Regions from separate parts of the Pseudarthrobacter sp. TE9888 genome, predicted to be linked through region 2. Evidence: riboswitches for the same ligand, from Rfam matches in the RefSeq annotation. Region 2 holds a riboswitch; each other region holds the start of a gene.

Region 1 (5,824 bases), 150 kb from region 2:
GAGTACGCCCCTGCGGCTGACTGCCGTTGAGTGGTTGTACCGGGGCCGGATGTAACGGTTGAGGAGGATCACGGACGGGCGGCCCAGGACGTCGGTGGGTCCCACCACCGGGTCGTCCCCCTCGGCAACCACGCTTGCCTTGCCCGTGAGCACAAGCACCAGCGCCCGGCGGAAAGTGATAACCGCCAGCGGTTCATATCCAGCATTCAGAACGAGAGTGCGCATGCACTTACCTCTTCACGGCCGCACCCGTCAGGGGCACGAGGGCCGGCTGCCCTCGGCATGTCCGGGCTATGGATCGACATCACAAGAGTAAACAAAGAAGTGCAAAATCAGGTAATCGCCGCCCCGGAGGCCCATTCCGTCCCCGGGACAGGGAAAAGGCGGGGACTGCGGCGGCAACCCCAGTAAGCGCAAAGGACCCCCGCCTTGCTGGCGGGGGTCCTTTGGCAAGCAGTACACTGGCCGGCGCTGGTTCAGGCCGGCACGGGAATGCCTAACGTACGCGGATGGCTACCGGTCCGGAGCCAACATTGGCGCTGAAGACCACGGTGTCGTTGCCGTTGAAGCCGCCGTGGACGGCCATGCCGTTACCGGCGTAAACGGCGATGTGGGCCATGCCGCCGCCACCGTCGGCGTAGTACAGCAGGTCGCCGGGCTGGGCCTGCGACATGGGCACGGTGTCACCCAGCGACAGGTAGCCTGCCGGCCAGTCGTGGAAGTGGATGCCGACGGCGGCCAGTGCGTTGGTCACCAGCATGGTGCAGTCCTGGTGCACGCCGAGCTGGGCGTAAGCGGCGGAGAGGATGGCTGCACCCTTCCCGCTTGCGGAAACCTGGGGGGCGGGAGCGGTGGGAGCAGAGGCCGTAACAACCTTGGCCGTGGCCTTGGGAGCAGCAACAGGCTGCGCCACCGGAGCGGGAGCAGCTTCCTGCACCTGGACCTGGGGCTCAGGCTCTGCGACGGGAGCCGGCGTGGTGGTGACGGCAGGCTTCTCGTAGCTGATGGCAATGGTGGAAGCTGCGGAAATCGGGGCGTCGACGGCGGATTCGACTTCCAGCTGGGACGCCGGAGCGGAATCGCGCTTGACGTTGGCGTCGGCAGCGTTGGCTGCGAGGCCGCTGGTCAGGACCAGGCCGGAAGCCGCAGCGATAACAGCAGCCTGGCGGCCCATGCCACCGGCGTTGTCGCTGACAGCTTTGGCAATGATGGCGATCGAGTTGGTTTTGGTGACCTCGGCGCGGTGCCGTGCGGTAGCACGAGTCGTCATGAGTTCTCTCTTTCGTTTTTCCTTCGGACCGCGTGTAGGCAGGCAAAGGGGGCTGGACGCGCCGGCATCTTGGGGGTACGCCGGCGCATCCCGAACGGGGATCTGGTTTCTAGCGGAAAAGCTGTGGGCAAAGAAATAGCCCTTGGAGCGCTAAGCCCAAGAACTACTTGTTGAGGTGGTAGTACGAAGAGGTACCGGTGGCTGCGGGCGAGTGCAGCAGCGTGCCCTGGGAGGGGTTAAGCGCGCTGATCATCATGCCGTTGCCGACGTAGATGCCTACGTGCGCGCCACCATTCTGGACAACGAGGTCGCCCGGCTGCGGGGTGGAGGTGGGGGTCATGATGCTCCACGCGTTGGTGCGGGGGATGCTGATCCCGGCCTGCGCGTAGACCCACTGGACGAACCCGGAGCAGTCCCAGCCGGTGACCGGGCTGGTGCCGCCCCACACGTAGGCGTGGCCGATGCCGGTGTAGGCGATGGCTGCAATGCCGGAGGTTGCGGCGGACACAGTCTCGGCGGCCTTGGCGGCGGGAGCGGCGTCCTGGCCTGCGGTCGCGGTGGCGGCGCGCTCGGCTGGTGCGGTGGACTGGGGACGCACCGCTTCGACCTTCGGAGCGGCGGTGGTCTTGACGACCGGGCGCTCGAAGGAAACCGTCGCCGTGGGGGCAGCGGTGACGGCCAGTGCAGTCTGTGCCGAGCCGGACTCGGTGGATGCAGAGACACCGGCGGTGGTGTCAGCTGCGTTTGCCGGCAGGCCCATGCTCAGGATGAGGCCCGATGCGGCTGCCACTACGGCAGCCTGGCGGCCTACGGTCCCGGCATTTGCACTCACGGCCCTGGACACGGCGTCCAAGGGGCTGGTGCGAACCGTTTGCGCACGGTGGCGCGCAGAATGATGGCGTGAAGACACGAAGGTAGCCTCTCCCAATGCCTGCGAGGTGAGCTGTCGGATTCGGATGGGAGTCACCCGGCCACACTGCTTCCTGGGAAGCTCGTGACTTAACCCCAAGGCCTTCTGGAGAGAAGGCCAAAATTGGTTCCCCCGCCCCTGCCAGACGATGAAATGCGAACGGACCTTGAGCGGTGGCAGAGTTAGGCAATCCACTCAAGAGCGTCAACTTCGGAAAAGTTGACGCGAGTTAGACGGTACAGCAGTTTTGTTTCAATGTCACATTCAGGTCACGGCAGGTCACTGCGATCTGAGAGTGAGCAATCATTCGGTTACAGCCAGCCCATGGGATCGACCACTTCGCCGTTGACCTGCACCTCGAAGTGCAGGTGGCAGCCGGTGGAGGCACCCGTAGTGCCGCTGAGTGCCACGACTTCTCCACGGGAGACCGTCTGGCCCACCTTGACGTTGAAGGACGACAGGTGGTTGTACGTGGTTTCCAGCCCGTTGCCATGGTCGATGACCACCCGGTTTCCGCCGCCGAACTGGTGCCAGCCCGCGAAGGTAACGGTGCCGGTCGCAGCGGCCAGGACGGACGTCCCGCATTGCGCCACGAAGTCCTGGCCTCGGTGGAAGTCGCCGGAGCCGCCGGTAATCGGGCTCACCCGGTATCCGAACGGTGAGGCGGTGGTGAGGGTGGCAAGTGGTGCAGCCAGGGTGCCGGCCGACGCGGCCCGGGTGACCGAGCCCGCTGACTGGGCGCTCAGGAGCTGCTTGAGCTTCCCGTCGGGGTCAGCCTGGGTCACCACGGCCGAGCGGCTGAAGTCGATCTGGGCGCCAATATCGGCGGAAATCTGCGGCTGCGGACTGACGGAGGATGCCGCCAGGGGCGCGTTGCCGGACGCATCAGTGGCCATGACCGGGCTGGTGGCGGGCACTGTGACCGTCAGCACCAGGCCGGTGGCGGCCAGGGCGATTCCGGCCTTCTGGCCGATCCCGCTTGCGGCGGCGAATTCCGTTACCTGCCGCAGGGGCCCCCGGCGGCGGCGCGCGTCGCGATGCAGATCGCGGGGGCGCTCCGCTGCTGCGTCTTCGACAACCCGGGGTGCCGAAGGGGGGCTGGCTGCGCGGCGGCGCCCCCTGGAGGTCTGCGTGGTCAAGAAGGGTTCCTCTCTGGAAAAGCCTGCGGAGTTAGCTGTCGGATTCGGGTCAGAGAGATCAAGGACCCGGCCCGTCACGGCAAGCTTCTGCACAGGGGTATTCCCGGAAGAATCCTTCACTGGAGAGGCTTGCTGCTGACGGACTTCACCCCAAGGCAGTCCCCCGCTGCCGCTTGTGGTTCCCCCGCCTCTGCCAGTAACGACTCGTGCACCCGATCCGCTGGCAGAGCTCGGCTCCGGATCGGGTAACGCTTAAGTATCAACGAATGGTTCCACTATAGGGCCTTAAGACCCTAGGTAACAATTCCGTTATCTTTGCTTGGAAGTGCCTCGTCGGGGTAAAAAGCCGGGCGTCAGGCCTGGGCCACGGCAACGAAAACGTGGGCGGCGACCTCGGGCGGCAGCTCCAGTGCGCCCTCGATGCCAGGGACCCGCACGGAGATGTAATCACCCACGCGTTCCAGCGCCACTGCGGCACCGGGCCGGATTCCGCCTTCGTCAAGTTGCGCCAGCAGTTCCGGCTCCACCTGGATTGGTTCAGCGAGCCGGCTGATGGTGACAACAGAGGCCGGAGCGTAGCCCTTCATGGCCTCGACCAGGCTGATGGCCCCGTCGGCGCCACCGCGGGCAGGCTGTCCACCCAAAGCGGCGAGCCCGGGGATGGGGTTGCCGTAGGGCGATTCGGTGGGGTGGTCCAGCATTTCGTAAATGCGCCGCTCGACCCGCTCGCTCATGACATGTTCCCAGCGGCAGGCTTCGTCATGCACGTAGGCCCAGTCCAGGCCGATGACGTCGGCCAGCAGGCGTTCGGCCAGCCGGTGCTTGCGCATGACCTCGGTGGCCCGCTTGCGGCCTGTGTCCGTAAGTTCCAGGTGCCGGTCACCGGAGACGACCACGAGCCCGTCGCGTTCCATCCTGCCGATGGTCTGGGACACGGTGGGGCCGGAGTGGCGCAGGCGCTCGGCAATACGGGCCCGGAGGGCGACGATGTTTTCTTCCTCAAGCTCCAGGATGGTCCTGAGGTACATCTCCGTAGTGTCGATCAGATCCGTCATCCAGCTCAGCTCCTCGAGCGCAGTACCTTGCGTTGTCCCACCGTATCGCCTCTTCCCGCGAGGTAGTTCGGGGGCCAGCTTAGCCTATTTTGAGTTTGTCCGAATAGCCGCGCTTCCTGCGGTACCGCACGGGCGGCCCGTCTCAATGTCTGGACTTTGGGCCCGCCGGCTCCCGCCGCCCCTGCCATTCAGGCAGAATGGTGAAGGCCCGCTGCGCAGCCATCGCCTGCTGCCGGCCGAGCCATGACCCGCCCGTCCGGACCAAACTTTCGTCCCCGCCGAATTGGAGCACCTGTGAGCGACACCAGCATCACGATCCCCGCCGACCTCCTGCCGAAGGATGGGCGGTTCGGCGCCGGCCCGTCCAAGGTCCGCCAGGAACAGATCGATGCGTTGGCAGCAGCGTCCAAGACCATCCTCGGCACCTCGCACCGGCAGGCGCCGGTCAAGAACCTGGTGGGATCTGTCCGCGAAGGGCTGAGCCAGTTCTTCCGCGCCCCGGAGGGCTATGAAGTGGTCCTCGGCGTGGGCGGCTCCACCGCTTTCTGGGACGTCGCCAGCTTCGGCCTCGTGGAGAAGAAGGCCCAGCACCTGTCCTTCGGCGAGTTCGGATCCAAGTTCGCCGCCGCTACCAACAAGGCGCCCTTCCTGGAGGCGTCCTCGATCATCAAGTCCGAGCCGGGCACGCGGCCGGCGGCCCAGGCCGAGGCCGGCGTTGATGTCTATGCCTGGCCCCAAAACGAGACCTCCACCGGTGTGGCTGCCCCCGTCACGCGCGTTTCCGGAGCCGACGAGGGATCGCTGGTCCTGGTGGACGCCACCTCCGCGGCCGGCGGCCTGGACGTGGACGTTGCCCATAGCGACGTCTACTACTTCGCCCCGCAGAAGAACTTCGCCTCCGACGGCGGCCTGTGGCTGGGCCTGTTCTCCCCCGCCGCGATCGAGCGTGCCGCACGGATCAAGGCCGCCAACCGTTGGATCCCGGACTTCCTGGATCTCCAGACCGCGATCGACAACTCCCGCCTGAACCAGACGTACAACACGCCGTCGCTGTCCACGCTGGTCACCCTGGACGCCCAGGTCCAGTGGCTGAACGCCAACGGCGGCCTGGATTTCGCGGCCGCACGCACCGCCGACTCCGCCGGACGCATCTACAGCTGGGCGGATGCCTCCGAGTTCGCCACCCCGTTTGTGGCCAAGGCGGAGGAACGCTCCAACGTCATTGCCACCATCGACTTCGACGAGTCGGTTGATGCGGCGGCTGTAGCCAAGGTCCTGCGCGCCAACGGCATCGTGGACACTGAGCCCTACCGGAAGCTGGGCCGCAACCAGCTGCGCATTGCCACCTTCGTGGCCATCGAGCCAAGCGATGTCTCCGCCCTGCTGTCCAGCATTGACTACGTGGTGGGCGAGCTGCGGAAGTAGGCGCGGAGGACAGTCAGGACAACAT
Region 2 (5,824 bases):
GGAATGCCCATCCTCGCCAGCATCCTCACCGCCTGGCTGACCTTCCTCAGCCGGAACTGGCGGCCCCTCATCCTGATTGGCGGAGCAGCGGCCGTCTCCATCATGGCCACGACGTTCGGCAAGAAGCTGGTGGGCCGCACGCGCCCGGACCACGCGGATGCGGTACCCCCTTACGAGGATTCACCGTCTTTCCCCAGTGGCCACACCCTGAACACCACCGTGGTGATCAGCCTGGTGGTGTACCTGATCTGCCTCCAGTTCCAGGCCATGGTGGTCCGCGTCTCGGCCATCACGGCCGGCACGCTTTTCATCATCGCCATGGGGCTGAGCCGCGTCTTCCTCGGCCACCACTGGCTGACCGATGTCATGGCCGGGTGGCTGCTCGGCCTGACCTGGGTGGGCGTGGTCATTCTGGCGCACAGGTTGTTCCACTTGGTCCGCAGGCGGGAGCATGCCGGTGCGGCGCCGTCGTTCGACCGTCCAATCGTCCGCGACGTGGTGGCCGAGGAAGTGCACCATAGGGGCGACGGCGGCAGTGAGCACGCCCACGGCGGCCATAACAAGGACACCGCCGGATGATAGTTTTGGGGGATGCGTACTCTCGTTGTTGACCACCCCTTGGTCGCCCACAAGCTCACCGTCCTGCGGGACAAGAACACGCCGTCGCCGGTCTTCCGCCAGCTGACGGAAGAGCTGGTGACCCTGCTGGCCTACGAAGCCACGCGGGAGGTCCGCACCGAGCCCGTCACCATCGAGACACCCGTCAGCACCACCATCGGCACGGCGTTCACCAAGCCCACCCCGCTGGTGGTCCCCATCCTCCGGGCAGGCCTTGGCATGCTGGAGGGCATGACCAAGCTGGTCCCCACCGCCGAGGTGGGCTTCCTGGGCATGGCCCGGGATGAGGAAACGCTGGACATCATCACCTACGCCGAGCGCCTCCCCGAGGACCTGACCGGCCGGCAGGTGTTTGTCCTGGACCCCATGCTGGCCACCGGTGGCACGCTGCGCGAGGCCATCAAGTTCCTGTTCAAGCGGGGCGCTTCGGACGTCACTTGCATCTGCCTGCTCGCGGCTCCGGAGGGCCTGGCCAAGCTGGAGGAGGAACTCGGCGAAGCCAACGTGCACATCGTCCTGGCCTCCATCGATGAGAAGCTCAACGAGAAGTCCTACATCGTTCCCGGACTGGGCGACGCCGGCGACCGCCTCTACGGCATCGCCGGGTAGCCTCCCGCCTTTCAGGACGCGACCTGTCGGGATAAGGGCCATTTTCGACGGCCCCATTTGCGCTGGGCCTTTCCGGGCCGGTGTGCCGCCGCTAGCCTGTGCGGATGGACTGGAAACTTGAACTTGCCTTTGTCCCCGTCTCCGACGTTGACCGCGCCAAGGATTTCTACGTCAACAAGGTGGGCTTCAACGCCGACTACGACGAGCGGCCCTCGGACGACATCCGCTTCGTGCAGCTGACGCCGCCCGGTTCGGCCTGCTCCATCTGCATTGGCGAGGGATTGACGGACGCACCTCCCGGCACCGGAGCAAACCTGCAGCTGGTGGTCAGCGACATCACCGCGGCTCACGACTTTCTGAAGAACAACGGCGTGGATGTCAGTGACGTGGACGTCCAGGACTGGGGCCACTTCGTGTATTTCGCCGATCCGGACGGCAACAGGTGGTCTGTCCAGTACGTCCCGTGGCGTAACCCCGGGGCAGGCACGGCGCAGAGCCCTGCACCTTAAACCACTGCGGGCCGCATCCCTCGGGATGCGGCCCGCAGTCTAGGCGGTATTCCCTGCCGGGCCCCACTCCAAGGCGTACGACGGCGGGGGCCGGGACGCGTCGTCGGGCGGCCGTCAAGGCTGGAAAGGCTCAGCTGAAGGTGCCGCTTCGTCGCGTTGCGGCAGGGGAGTGGTGCCTAGTACCAGTTGTGCGCCAGGTGGAAGCTCAGTGCGCCGCAGGGGGACTGGTAGCTCTTCTTGATGTAATCCAGGCCCCAGTTGATCTGGGTGCGGTAGTTGGTGAGGTAGTCCGCGCCCGAGCTGGCCATCTTCTCGGCCGGAAGGGACTGGACGATTCCGTACGCCCCGCTGCTGGGATTGGTGGCCGTGGTGGTCCAGTCGGATTCCTTGGTCCACAGGGTCTGCAGGCACTGCATCTGGTCCGGTCCCCAGCCGAATGTGGCCAGTTGGCCGGCCGCGTAGGCCTGGGCGCCAGCAGGATCGTTGACCGCGACGGCAGGTGCAGGCTCAGGTGCGGGGGCAGGGGCGGGCGCCGGTGCGGGAGCAGGCGCAGGGGCTGCCGGTGCGGGAGCCGCTGGCGCTGCTGCCGGAGCCGGTTCAGCCGCCTGCGGCGCTACGCTGATGGCTGCGGGAGCGGGGCTCTCCACCGGGTTGGAGCGGATTTCGCTCTTCTCGATGCTCATTTGGGCGTCAGCTGCTGCCGTGTTTGACTGGGTGGACGACGCCGGGGCCATGCTGCTGGTGGCCTGTCCGGCCGCGCCTACCCCCACCAGCACCGCGCACGATGCCGCAAGAACTGCGGCGCGCTGGCCGAGGGTGGTCTTCTTGGCCTGCTGCTTGGCCCTGTGTTTAGCGTGCAGGCATGATTCTGCCGTGTTTTTGGACATGATTGATCGCCTCTCACACCTGCGGAGTTAGCTGTCGGGTTCGGATGAGGGCATCCGGCCGTACGGAATGAAAATCACGTACTGGCTTAACCCCAAGGGCAGTTATTGCCCGGGACGGTGGGTCCCCCGCCTCTGCCGTTGCTCAATCGGAATCCGGGGAAGCGGCAGAGCTTGGCGTCAACCCGGGATATGCGGTCCGAACGGGGACCGCACCCAATCGACGGTACAGGAAGATTAAGCGGAAGTCACGTTTAGGTAACGGAAGTCACGGATCCAGCGCGTCGGTTTGCGGCAGCGCGAACGGAGGAGTGATGGCCTGAGGCAGTCCGGCCCGCAGGGACTTCCGGCCCGGGCCGGACTGCTTCGCTACTGGCCAGACAGGGCGTACACCGTGGTGCCGCCGATGCTCTGCGCCTGGAAATTGGCTGCCACCCACTCAGTAATCCGGGTTGCCTCATCCGAGCCGCTGGAGGAACGCATGGTTCCGCCCGCGATGAAGAAATGGATCCTTCCCTGGGACACCAGCTCCTGGAACTGCGCCAGCGTGGGGGAGGGGTCGGTGCCGTTGAAGCCGCCCACCGCCATGACCGGAAGTTCGGTCGCCAGTTGGTAACCGGCGGCGTTGTTGGAACCCACCACGGCCGCGGCCCAGGTGTAGCTTGACGCCCCGGCCTGGAGCGCGGTGACCAGGTCGGCCGACGGCGTGGGGGCACCCAGGAGCCCGCCCATGCCTCCGCTGCGGTTCCCGGCAAACCCCGTGCCGCCTTGGGTGCCTTGCTGCCGGAAGCCTTGTCCTCGAGTGCCTTGTCCCGGTGTGCCTTGGGCCGCGTTGCCCGTGCTCCCGGTGCCACTGGGGCCGAATCCGTTCCGGTTGCCCCCGGCGCCACCGGGTGCGCCGCCCGGCCCCGCACCGAACCCTGTCGTGGGTCCTGCGCTGACGATTGCCCCGCTGTGCGCCGCCGACGCCGTGGAGACGGAGTAGGCCAGCGGCCCGGCGAGCGACGCAGCAACGGCCAGCGCCGCCGTCGTCCGCAGCAGGGAGCGGCGGCCCAGGAACCGGTTGAGGCCCACTCCGGCCGCCGCGGCCAGGCCTGCTGCCAGCACCAGCCAGCGCAGCCACGGACCGTAGGCCGATGTGGTGCCCAGCAGCGAAAACGCCGTCAGGGCGGCCGCTGCCACCGCCGCCGCGAGCAGGATTGCAGCAGCCGGCTGCTGCCTGTGCTGCCACAGGAGGACAGCGCCCAGGCCGGTAAGCCCCGCAATTCCCGGCGCCAGCGCCACCGCGTAGTAGGGGTGGATGATGCCGGCCATGAAGCTGAACACCAGGCCCGTCACCAGGACCCACGAGCCCCAGGCCACCACCGACGCACGCACCGGATCCGTCCGCGGTGCCCGCCGGCACACCCACAGCAGGCCCGCCGCAAGGATCAGGGCGGAGGGAAGCAGCCACGCTATCTGGCCCCCGAACTCGCTGTTGAACATCCGGAACAGGCCGGGGACGCCCCACCCGTTGCCGCCGCCCACACTGCCCGTCTCGTCGCCCGTCAGCCGCCCCAGCCCGTTGTAGCCAAGGGTGAGCTCCAGGATGGAGTTGTCCTGCGACCCGCCAATGTAGGGCCGCATGCCGGCAGGCGTCAGCTCCACGGCCGCGAGCCACCAGCCCGCGGAAACCACCATCGCTGCCCCCGCCGCCGCCAGCCCCAGGAGGCGCCGGCCCAGCCTGCCCGGCGCCGCGACCAGGTAGGCCACGGCGAACCCGGGAACCACCAGCAGGACCTGCAGTTGCTTGGCCAGGAAGCCGAAGCCCAGGAACACGCCGGCCAGCAGGAGCCAGCGCAACCGGCCCTCCTGGATTGCACGGAGGACCCCGTACGCGGCGGCAGTCATGAGCAGCACCAGCAGGGCGTCCGGGTTGTTGAACCGGAACATCAGCGTGGCAACCGGCGTGAGGGCGAGGACGGCAGCGCCCAGCAACCCGGCCCTGTGGGCGAGGGCGGCGTTACCCGTGGCGTGCGCCGCTGCCCGGCGCACAGCAAGGTGGAGCAGCCAGGCGGCCCCGACCCCCATCAGCGCTTGCGGGACCAGGATGCTCCACGGGCTTAAACCGAAGATCCGGACGGACAGCCCCATGATCCACAACGAGGCCGGCGGCTTGTCCACCGTGATTGAGTTGGCGGCGTCCGAGGAACCGAAGAACCACGCGGTCCAGTCCTGCGATCCCGCCTGGGCCGCGGCGGAATAGAACGCGTTGGCCCAGCCTGATGCGCCGAGGTTCCAGAGGTACAGCACGGCCGTTCCTGCCAGTACCGCCGCCAGTTCCAGGTGCCGGCGGAGGGCCAAGGGATCCCGTGGAAGCCGGCCGGACTGTGTTCCGCCGTCCCCGGAAGTCCGGGCTCCGGCCTTCCGGTCTTCGGCTGCGCGTGCTTCGGTTGCGCGGTCTTCGGCTGCGCGTGCCCCGGAGGGCCGCTCAACGCCGGCCGCGGTTCGTGGGTACGGCGGGGTCCCGTAGTGGCTGGCCATGGCGTGCTACTCCGCCAGGCGGTAGACAGTGGAGTTGCCCACGGTCTGTGCCTGGAAGTTCGCCTCTACCCAGGCGGCCACCTCGGAGTTGCCCCCGCGGCCGCCCATGCCGCCTCCGCCCATGCCGCCGCCCTGGATGTAGTATCCGATCTCGCCCTTGGACACCATGTCCTGGAACTCGGCGAGCGTGGGGTACGGATCCCCGCCGTTCCAGCCGCCCAGCGCGATGACGTTGGTGTTCGTTGCCAATTCCAGGCCGGCTGCCTGGCTGGCGCCCGAGACGATGGCGGACCATTTCGTGGTGGTGGAGGAGAGCAGCGTGGTCACGGCGGCGTCGGCGGTACCTTCACCGCCGGGGCCACCGGCTGAACCACCAATTCCATCCGCGGGGTCAAAGCCGTTCGCCGGGTCGAACCCGTCACCGCCGGAGGCGGCCCCGTCAGTTCCGGCGTTCGCGTCCGTGCGGTCGGTGCGGTCGCCGCGGAAGCCCGCGGCCCGGTTCCCAAAGCTGCCTGCCGACGAACCTGCGGGCCCCGACGTCGGAATGGAGCCCGAGTGTGCGGAAGCCGCGGTGGCCAGGGTCCAGGCAGTTGTGCCGAGGCCGCCGGCGAGCAGGGATACGGCGACGACGGCGGCCGCCCCTGCACGCCGGAACCGTCCGCCGGCCCCCAGTGCGTCGAG
Region 3 (5,824 bases), 1.6 Mb from region 2:
AGCGCCTGCTCATAGGTTCCGCCGGTGTTTTGCGCGGCAACAAAACGCTCAAGGTCAAACGGCTCATTCATGTGGATCTCCTCGGTGCGTTTCAAATGGACAAGTCTTCTTCAAGGGCGTCCGCTGCCGCCCGGAGCCCGGGGTCCGGATCTTCCCGCCACCGGGCCAGGACAACACCGGCCCGCTGCCGCTCACGCCCGCCCAGCCCCGCCAGCAGCGGGACCAGGACGTCGGAAAGCAGGGGCGCCGCCAGGTCCCCTGCCCGGGCGGAACGGAGGAACCCCTCCAGCCGGGTCAGGTCGGAATGCCGGAGTAGCCTTACCCGCGTCTGCAGCAGCACCACGGCGGCGAGGCGGCGCTCGAACACCGGCCGCGAACCGGGCCGCGGCTGTCCCCACAGGGCGGAGGCCAGCATAACGGTACCGTCGTGGTCCAGGTCCTTGAATTTCCGCAGCGCATCACGGACCGTCCCCCGGACGGCCCCCACCGACGATCCATAGGAGGCCAGCTGCCCGCCCAGCCGGCTCCCGACGTCGTCGGCCCGGTAACAGGAGCCCTCATTCTGCAGCGTCCGGTCGACGAAGTCCGCCGCCGCCGACACCACCTCCGCGGTCCCGGTCATCGCCCGCGGCCGGACGAGGCGTGCAGGATGCAGAACGGCGTCCACGGCCGCGCTTCCAGGCGGCCCTCGGCAATAGGCTCCCCGCACACCGCGCAGGTTCCATAGGTTCCCGCGGCCAGCCGCGCCAGGGCTTCCTCAATCTGTCCAAGGCCGGCCGAGCTTTGTTTCAGGAGCGCTGAAGCCTGGGAGAGTTCGAAGGCAATGGTGGCACCCTCGGGATCGTGCTCGTCATCCACATTGGAGTCCTGGCGCGCCGAATTTGCGGCTTCGATATCTGCCCGCAGCGCCGGCAGCAGTGCCAAGCGCCGCGCCCGCTCCTCTTCGAGCAGCGCGCGGAACCGTTCGAAATCAGGCATGGAAACAGCCTAACGCGTCAATCAGTACCAGTTCAGGGCCACAGAGTGGTTCCAGGCCGCGCACGGGGAACCATACCGGTCCTTGATGTAGCCAAGGCCCCAGTCGACCTGCGTGCGGTAGCTGGTGAGCCAGTCGCTGCCGGCGCTGGCGTACTTGCCCGGCGGCAGCGCCTGGGCTATTCCGTAGGCACCGGAGTAGGCGTTGGTGGCGGTGGTCAGCCAGCTGGACTCCTTGGTCCACAGCTGGGCCAGGCACAGGAACTGGTCCTGGCCCCACCCGAAGGCGGCCAGGCGCCCGGATGCGTAGCTTTTCGCTCCGGCCGGATCGTTCACCGCGCCGCCGGGAATGGAAGGAACGACGACGGCGGGCGGAACCGGCAGGGCCGGCGCTTCCGGGGCGGCCGGTCCGGGATCGACGGCGGGAAGCGGGGCCGGAACGGGTTGGACACCGCCTGGCCGGTCAGGACCCGCCGGGGCAGGGTTTGCTGCGGGCGCTGGCGCCTTCGGCTGCTGCGCCGCCGCGGCGGCAGCCCTGGCCGCCGCCTCCGCCTGCTGCCGTGCCTGCTCCTCCGCGGCGGCGCGCTTGGCCGCCTGGGCCGCCTCGTAGGCTGCCTGCGCCGCCTGGCCCTGGCGGTACTCACCCTCAAGGGCCGCCGTCGTGCCCTTCAGGGCTGCGAGCTGGGCTGTCAGTTCGCCGCCATGCCGCTGTTCCTCCGCGACCTGCCGGGCCAGCGAATCCTGGGCCGCGCGGGCGGAATCCAACGTTGCCTTCGCCTCCGCGGAAAGCCGCTCCTGCTCGCTCCTGGCAACCTTTTCCTGGTCGGCAAGGGCGGCGGCGGCCTTTTCCGCAGCCGCCGCCTTAGCGACCAGGGCCGCAGTCTTGTCCCCCACGAGCTTTACCAGGTTGAGTCCCTGGACACTGTTGGTTCCCAGGGCATCCAGCGCCACGAAGAACCCTGCGTTGGTTCCGCCGGTCTTGTAGGACTCGACTGCCAAGGCGCCGAGGTCTTTCCGGTACCGCGCCAACTCCGCGTTGGCCTGGGCGGCCCGGCCGGACAGTGTTTCCAGGCGGGAAGAAGCTGCCTGCAGCCCGGCGGCGGCGGCAGCATACCCGGCCGCCGAGCGGACGGCCGCTTCCCCTGCCGCCGCAGACTCTGCTTCAAGGCCGGACAGCAGCCCGTTGATGGTGGTGATCTCCGCTGCCTTCGAAGCTTCCGAGGACTGGGCCGCCTGCACGTCTGCCCAAGAGGGGTACCCGCCGGGCGGAGGCGGGTCGTCGGCAGCGGCCGGAAGGACAACGGTGGCGGCCAGGGCAACAGCCACCAGGCTCCCGAGCAAAGGGAACCTGGCGGTGGTCACGAACAGGGGCATAGTCCCGAAGCTTACCGGCGGATTGGTGGGTCACACAGGAAGCCGTTTCCACATTGTTACCGTGAACGGCGGCGCTGGCATCAGCCGAGGTCAGACCGCAAGCAGGCTTATCGTCCACACGTTTGCGCAATTCGAGAGGGCAGCCTCGTATGTTATCTAAATGTGACAATCGGCGTGCACATGGGTTAGGGTCTTCAGGTGTCCCTCCCAGACGGGACATTCCCGTCAGTATGCCGAGCCCTGCCGCTGACCATGGGATCCAACCGCTCCAGTTGGCAGGGACGGGGGAACCAAGTTTCCACGGCCACATGTGGCCTAGGGGTTAAGTCGATAGCGCCTCCCTCCATCGCGGGGCCGCTTCCGGCCGGGTATCTCCAGCCCGAACCCGACAGCTCACCCCGCAGGCATGGGAGAGGCGATCAACCGTGTCAAAAAATTCCATTCCAGCCCGTCACCGCGCGACTCCGGCCCGCTCCATTGTGCTCGAGGGCCTCGCCGTAACCGCCAAGTCGCAGGCCCGTTCACTGGGCCGCCCGGCGCTTGCTGTGGCAGCAGCGTCCGGCATTGCGTTCGGCGTCGGCGCCCCGGCGCACGCTGGTGTAACCGCACCGGACACCACTGGACAGACCAGCATGCAGGCCACCGCCCCGGCACCGGCTGCAGCCCCTGCCGCTGCAGCAGGGAATGTCCACACCGTCGTTTCCGGCGACACCCTCGGCGCCATTGCCGCGGCGTACGGCGTCAACCTCAATGACGTCCTGTCCGCCAACGGCCTTGGCCTGTCCTCGGTCATTTACCCGGGCGACCAGATCCAGATTCCCGGCGCCGGCTACACCGCAGCGCCGGCACCGGCCCCTGCTGCAGCACCCGTGCAGGCGGCAGCCGCCACCGCACCGGCCAACACCGGCATGAACATGTCCTACGCCTCCGCCACGCCTGTAGCTTCCACTACCGGCTCGGGCACCGGAGCCGCGATCCTCGCCTCGGCCTACAGCCAGCTGGGCGTCCAGCAGGACTGCACCGCAATGGTTGAGAAGGCACTGCGCTCGGTCGGCAAGTCCGTAGGCGACCTGGCCCCCACCCAGTTCTTCCAGTACGGCACGGTGGTGGGCGCTCCCGCCCCCGGTGACCTGATCATCACCTCCGGCCACGTGGGCGTTTACGCAGGCAACGGCCAGGTTGTCAGCGGCGGCGTCAACGGCTTCGACACGGAGGTGCACTCCATCAGCTGGCTCGGCGGGTACTCCGCAGTGCGCGTAGCCTAGTCTTCGCCGGTCCGGCCCGCTTGGCGGTGCCGACCGTTGTGGGAGGGTGGCAGCCGGGAAACCGGCTGCCACCCTCCTGCCGTTAAAGCACTCGACGGGCCGCCGCGGTCAGGTCCCGCAGAACGTCATGTAGCTGCCGAAGTCCTCAGGGGGCCCTTGAAGATAGCGTTCGAGGCCGGGCCGTTCATTGAAGGGGTCGCTGACAGCCGCCAGCAGTTGCTGCAACGGCCCCCGGTCCCCGCCGGTTGCTGCCGACAGCGCCTCCTCCACAAGGTGATTCCGGGGAATGTACGCGGGATTCACGCTGTCCATCAGCTCCGCGGCCGGCTTGAGCTCGTGCCACCGCACCAGCCAGGAATCGAGGGCGGCAAGGTCAGGGACCATGCCGCGCACGGGCCGGCGGTCTCCACGGGCGGCTTTACCCAGGTTGCGGAAGAACAGGGTGTAGTCCACGGGTCCGTCCTTGAGGATGTCGAGGACATCATCCACCAGGGCCCCGGCAACGCCGTTTTCATCGGCGCTGTCCAGGCCCATCTTGGCCGTCATTCCGCGGGTCCAGGCCTTGCTGTACTGGCCCCGGAAACCGCCCAGGACCTCCACTGCCGGGGCCACGGCTTTCTCCGGGTCCTGGTCAATCAGCGGCAGCATGGCCTCGGCGAGCCTGGCCAGGTTCCATTCGGCCAGGACCGGCTGGTTGGCATAGGCATAGCGTCCGCCGACGTCGATGGAACTGTAGACGGCGGCGGGGTTGAAGGCGTCCATAAACGCGCAGGGCCCGTAATCGATGGTCTCCCCTGAGATGGTCATGTTGTCCGTATTCATGACCCCGTGCACGAAGCCGACGAGCATCCACCGGGCGATGAGCTCTGCCTGGGCGGAGACGACCGCGGCGAACAGCGCAAGGTAGGGGTTGGCGGCACCGGCCGCATGCGGGTAGTGCCTGCTGATGGCATGGTCCGCCAGGCGCTTCAGGAGGTCCATGTTTTCGGTTGCGCGCGCGTACTGGAAGCTGCCAACGCGCAGGTGGCTGCCCGCAACCCGCGCCAGGACGGCGCCGGGCAGCATATCATCGCGCCGGACCTGCCGCCCGGTGGCCACCACGGCGAGCGAACGGGTGGTGGGAATGTGCAGTGCATGCATGGCCTCACTGACAATGTATTCACGCAGCATGGGCCCGACGACGGCACGGCCATCCCCGGCGCGGGCGAAGGGCGTCCGCCCCGAGCCTTTGAGGTGGACGTCCAGGAGGCGGCCCCGCCGGTCAGTGACCTCGCCCAGCAGCAGGGCCCGTCCGTCACCGAGCAGCGGCGAGTACCCGCCAAACTGATGTCCGGCGTACGCCTGTGCCACAGGTGTGGCACCCGCTGGAACGTGGTTTCCCACCAAAAGCCGCACACCCTCGGGGCTGCGCAGGTACTGCGGGTCAAGGCCCAGGTCTGCTGCCAGTTTGTCATTCAGGACGAGAAGCTCCGGGCTGGGCGCTTCCTCGGCCCGCCAGGGTACGGCGAGTTCCGCCAGTTCCCGGGCGAAACGGCCATCGAACGTGACCGTGGATTCAGCTGCTGCCGTCATGGTTTAACCCTATCGCCGTTGTTGGGCCGGCAGCCTCCCGCGCCGGCTGCCGCCGCCGCGGAACAGGGATGCGGTCAAGGTCCTTGGCGGCGATCACGGTAACCCCCGGGGCCCGCGCCTGGGCCTGGTCTGCCAGGACGGAAACGTCGTCACCGTACCGTGCGGAAAAGTGGGTGAGCACCAGGGTGCGTGCGCCGGCGGACGCCGCAAGGGCCCCCGCCTGCCCGGCAGTGAGGTGGAGGTACCGACCTGCCAGGGGGTCGTCGTCGTCACTGAAGGTCGACTCGGCGACCAACAGGTCCGCCCCATCCGCCAGCTCTTCGGCGCCGGGGCACGGCGCCGTATCCATGATGAAGGCGAAGCGCTGGCCCGGCCTGGGGATGCTTACGTCCTCCAGCCTGGCTGTCCCAAGGACGCCGTCGCGTTGCAGCCGGCCCACGTCCGGGCCGGCAATTCCTGCCGCCCGCAACCGCGCCGGCAACAGTGTTTGCCCGTCAGCCTCCCGGAGCAGGTAGCCGAACGTCTCGATGCGGTGCTTGAGCGGCCGGACCTCCAGGCCTTCCGCCACGGGTCCGGGTCCCGAATGCGGGTGGAGCCGAAGGTCGATGCCGGGTGAACTCACCGACACCAGCGCCCGC

The links. A riboswitch is a leader RNA that binds a small molecule or an ion and turns the genes downstream of it on or off. The one in region 2 is predicted to bind cyclic di-AMP.
Region 1: it holds a riboswitch for cyclic di-AMP, as region 2 does, so the genes downstream of both, ACZ9J7_RS11285 (M23 family metallopeptidase) here and ACZ9J7_RS10645 (aggregation-promoting factor C-terminal-like domain-containing protein) in region 2, are expected to answer to the same signal.
Region 3: it holds a riboswitch for cyclic di-AMP, as region 2 does, so the genes downstream of both, ACZ9J7_RS18000 (LysM peptidoglycan-binding domain-containing protein) here and ACZ9J7_RS10645 (aggregation-promoting factor C-terminal-like domain-containing protein) in region 2, are expected to answer to the same signal.

The regions. Positions count from the first base shown of each region.
Region 1 is NZ_JBWBRD010000002.1:2,282,749-2,288,572, reverse strand. It holds gene ACZ9J7_RS11300 (HNH endonuclease) at 1-225, opposite strand, end outside; gene ACZ9J7_RS11295 (C40 family peptidase) at 497-1,270, opposite strand; gene ACZ9J7_RS11290 (C40 family peptidase) at 1,434-2,114, opposite strand; cyclic di-AMP (ydaO/yuaA leader) riboswitch at 2,185-2,363, opposite strand; gene ACZ9J7_RS11285 (M23 family metallopeptidase) at 2,492-3,319, opposite strand; cyclic di-AMP (ydaO/yuaA leader) riboswitch at 3,324-3,534, opposite strand; gene ACZ9J7_RS11280 (iron-dependent transcriptional repressor DtxR) at 3,673-4,374, opposite strand; gene serC (phosphoserine transaminase) at 4,669-5,799, shown strand.
Region 2 is NZ_JBWBRD010000002.1:2,128,821-2,134,644, forward strand. It holds gene ACZ9J7_RS10630 (phosphatase PAP2 family protein) at 1-579, shown strand, start outside; gene upp (uracil phosphoribosyltransferase) at 592-1,227, shown strand; gene ACZ9J7_RS10640 (VOC family protein) at 1,332-1,736, shown strand; gene ACZ9J7_RS10645 (aggregation-promoting factor C-terminal-like domain-containing protein) at 1,913-2,623, opposite strand; cyclic di-AMP (ydaO/yuaA leader) riboswitch at 2,629-2,792, opposite strand; gene ACZ9J7_RS10650 (ArnT family glycosyltransferase) at 2,990-5,143, opposite strand; gene ACZ9J7_RS10655 (glycosyltransferase family 39 protein) at 5,150-5,824, opposite strand, start outside.
Region 3 is NZ_JBWBRD010000002.1:3,777,733-3,783,556, forward strand. It holds gene ACZ9J7_RS17980 (DUF1810 domain-containing protein) at 1-71, opposite strand, end outside; gene ACZ9J7_RS17985 (DNA alkylation repair protein) at 92-622, opposite strand; gene ACZ9J7_RS17990 (TraR/DksA family transcriptional regulator) at 619-978, opposite strand; gene ACZ9J7_RS17995 (aggregation-promoting factor C-terminal-like domain-containing protein) at 1,000-2,349, opposite strand; cyclic di-AMP (ydaO/yuaA leader) riboswitch at 2,601-2,771, shown strand; gene ACZ9J7_RS18000 (LysM peptidoglycan-binding domain-containing protein) at 2,775-3,614, shown strand; gene ACZ9J7_RS18005 (protein adenylyltransferase SelO) at 3,723-5,186, opposite strand; gene ACZ9J7_RS18010 (ribonuclease Z) at 5,170-5,824, opposite strand, start outside.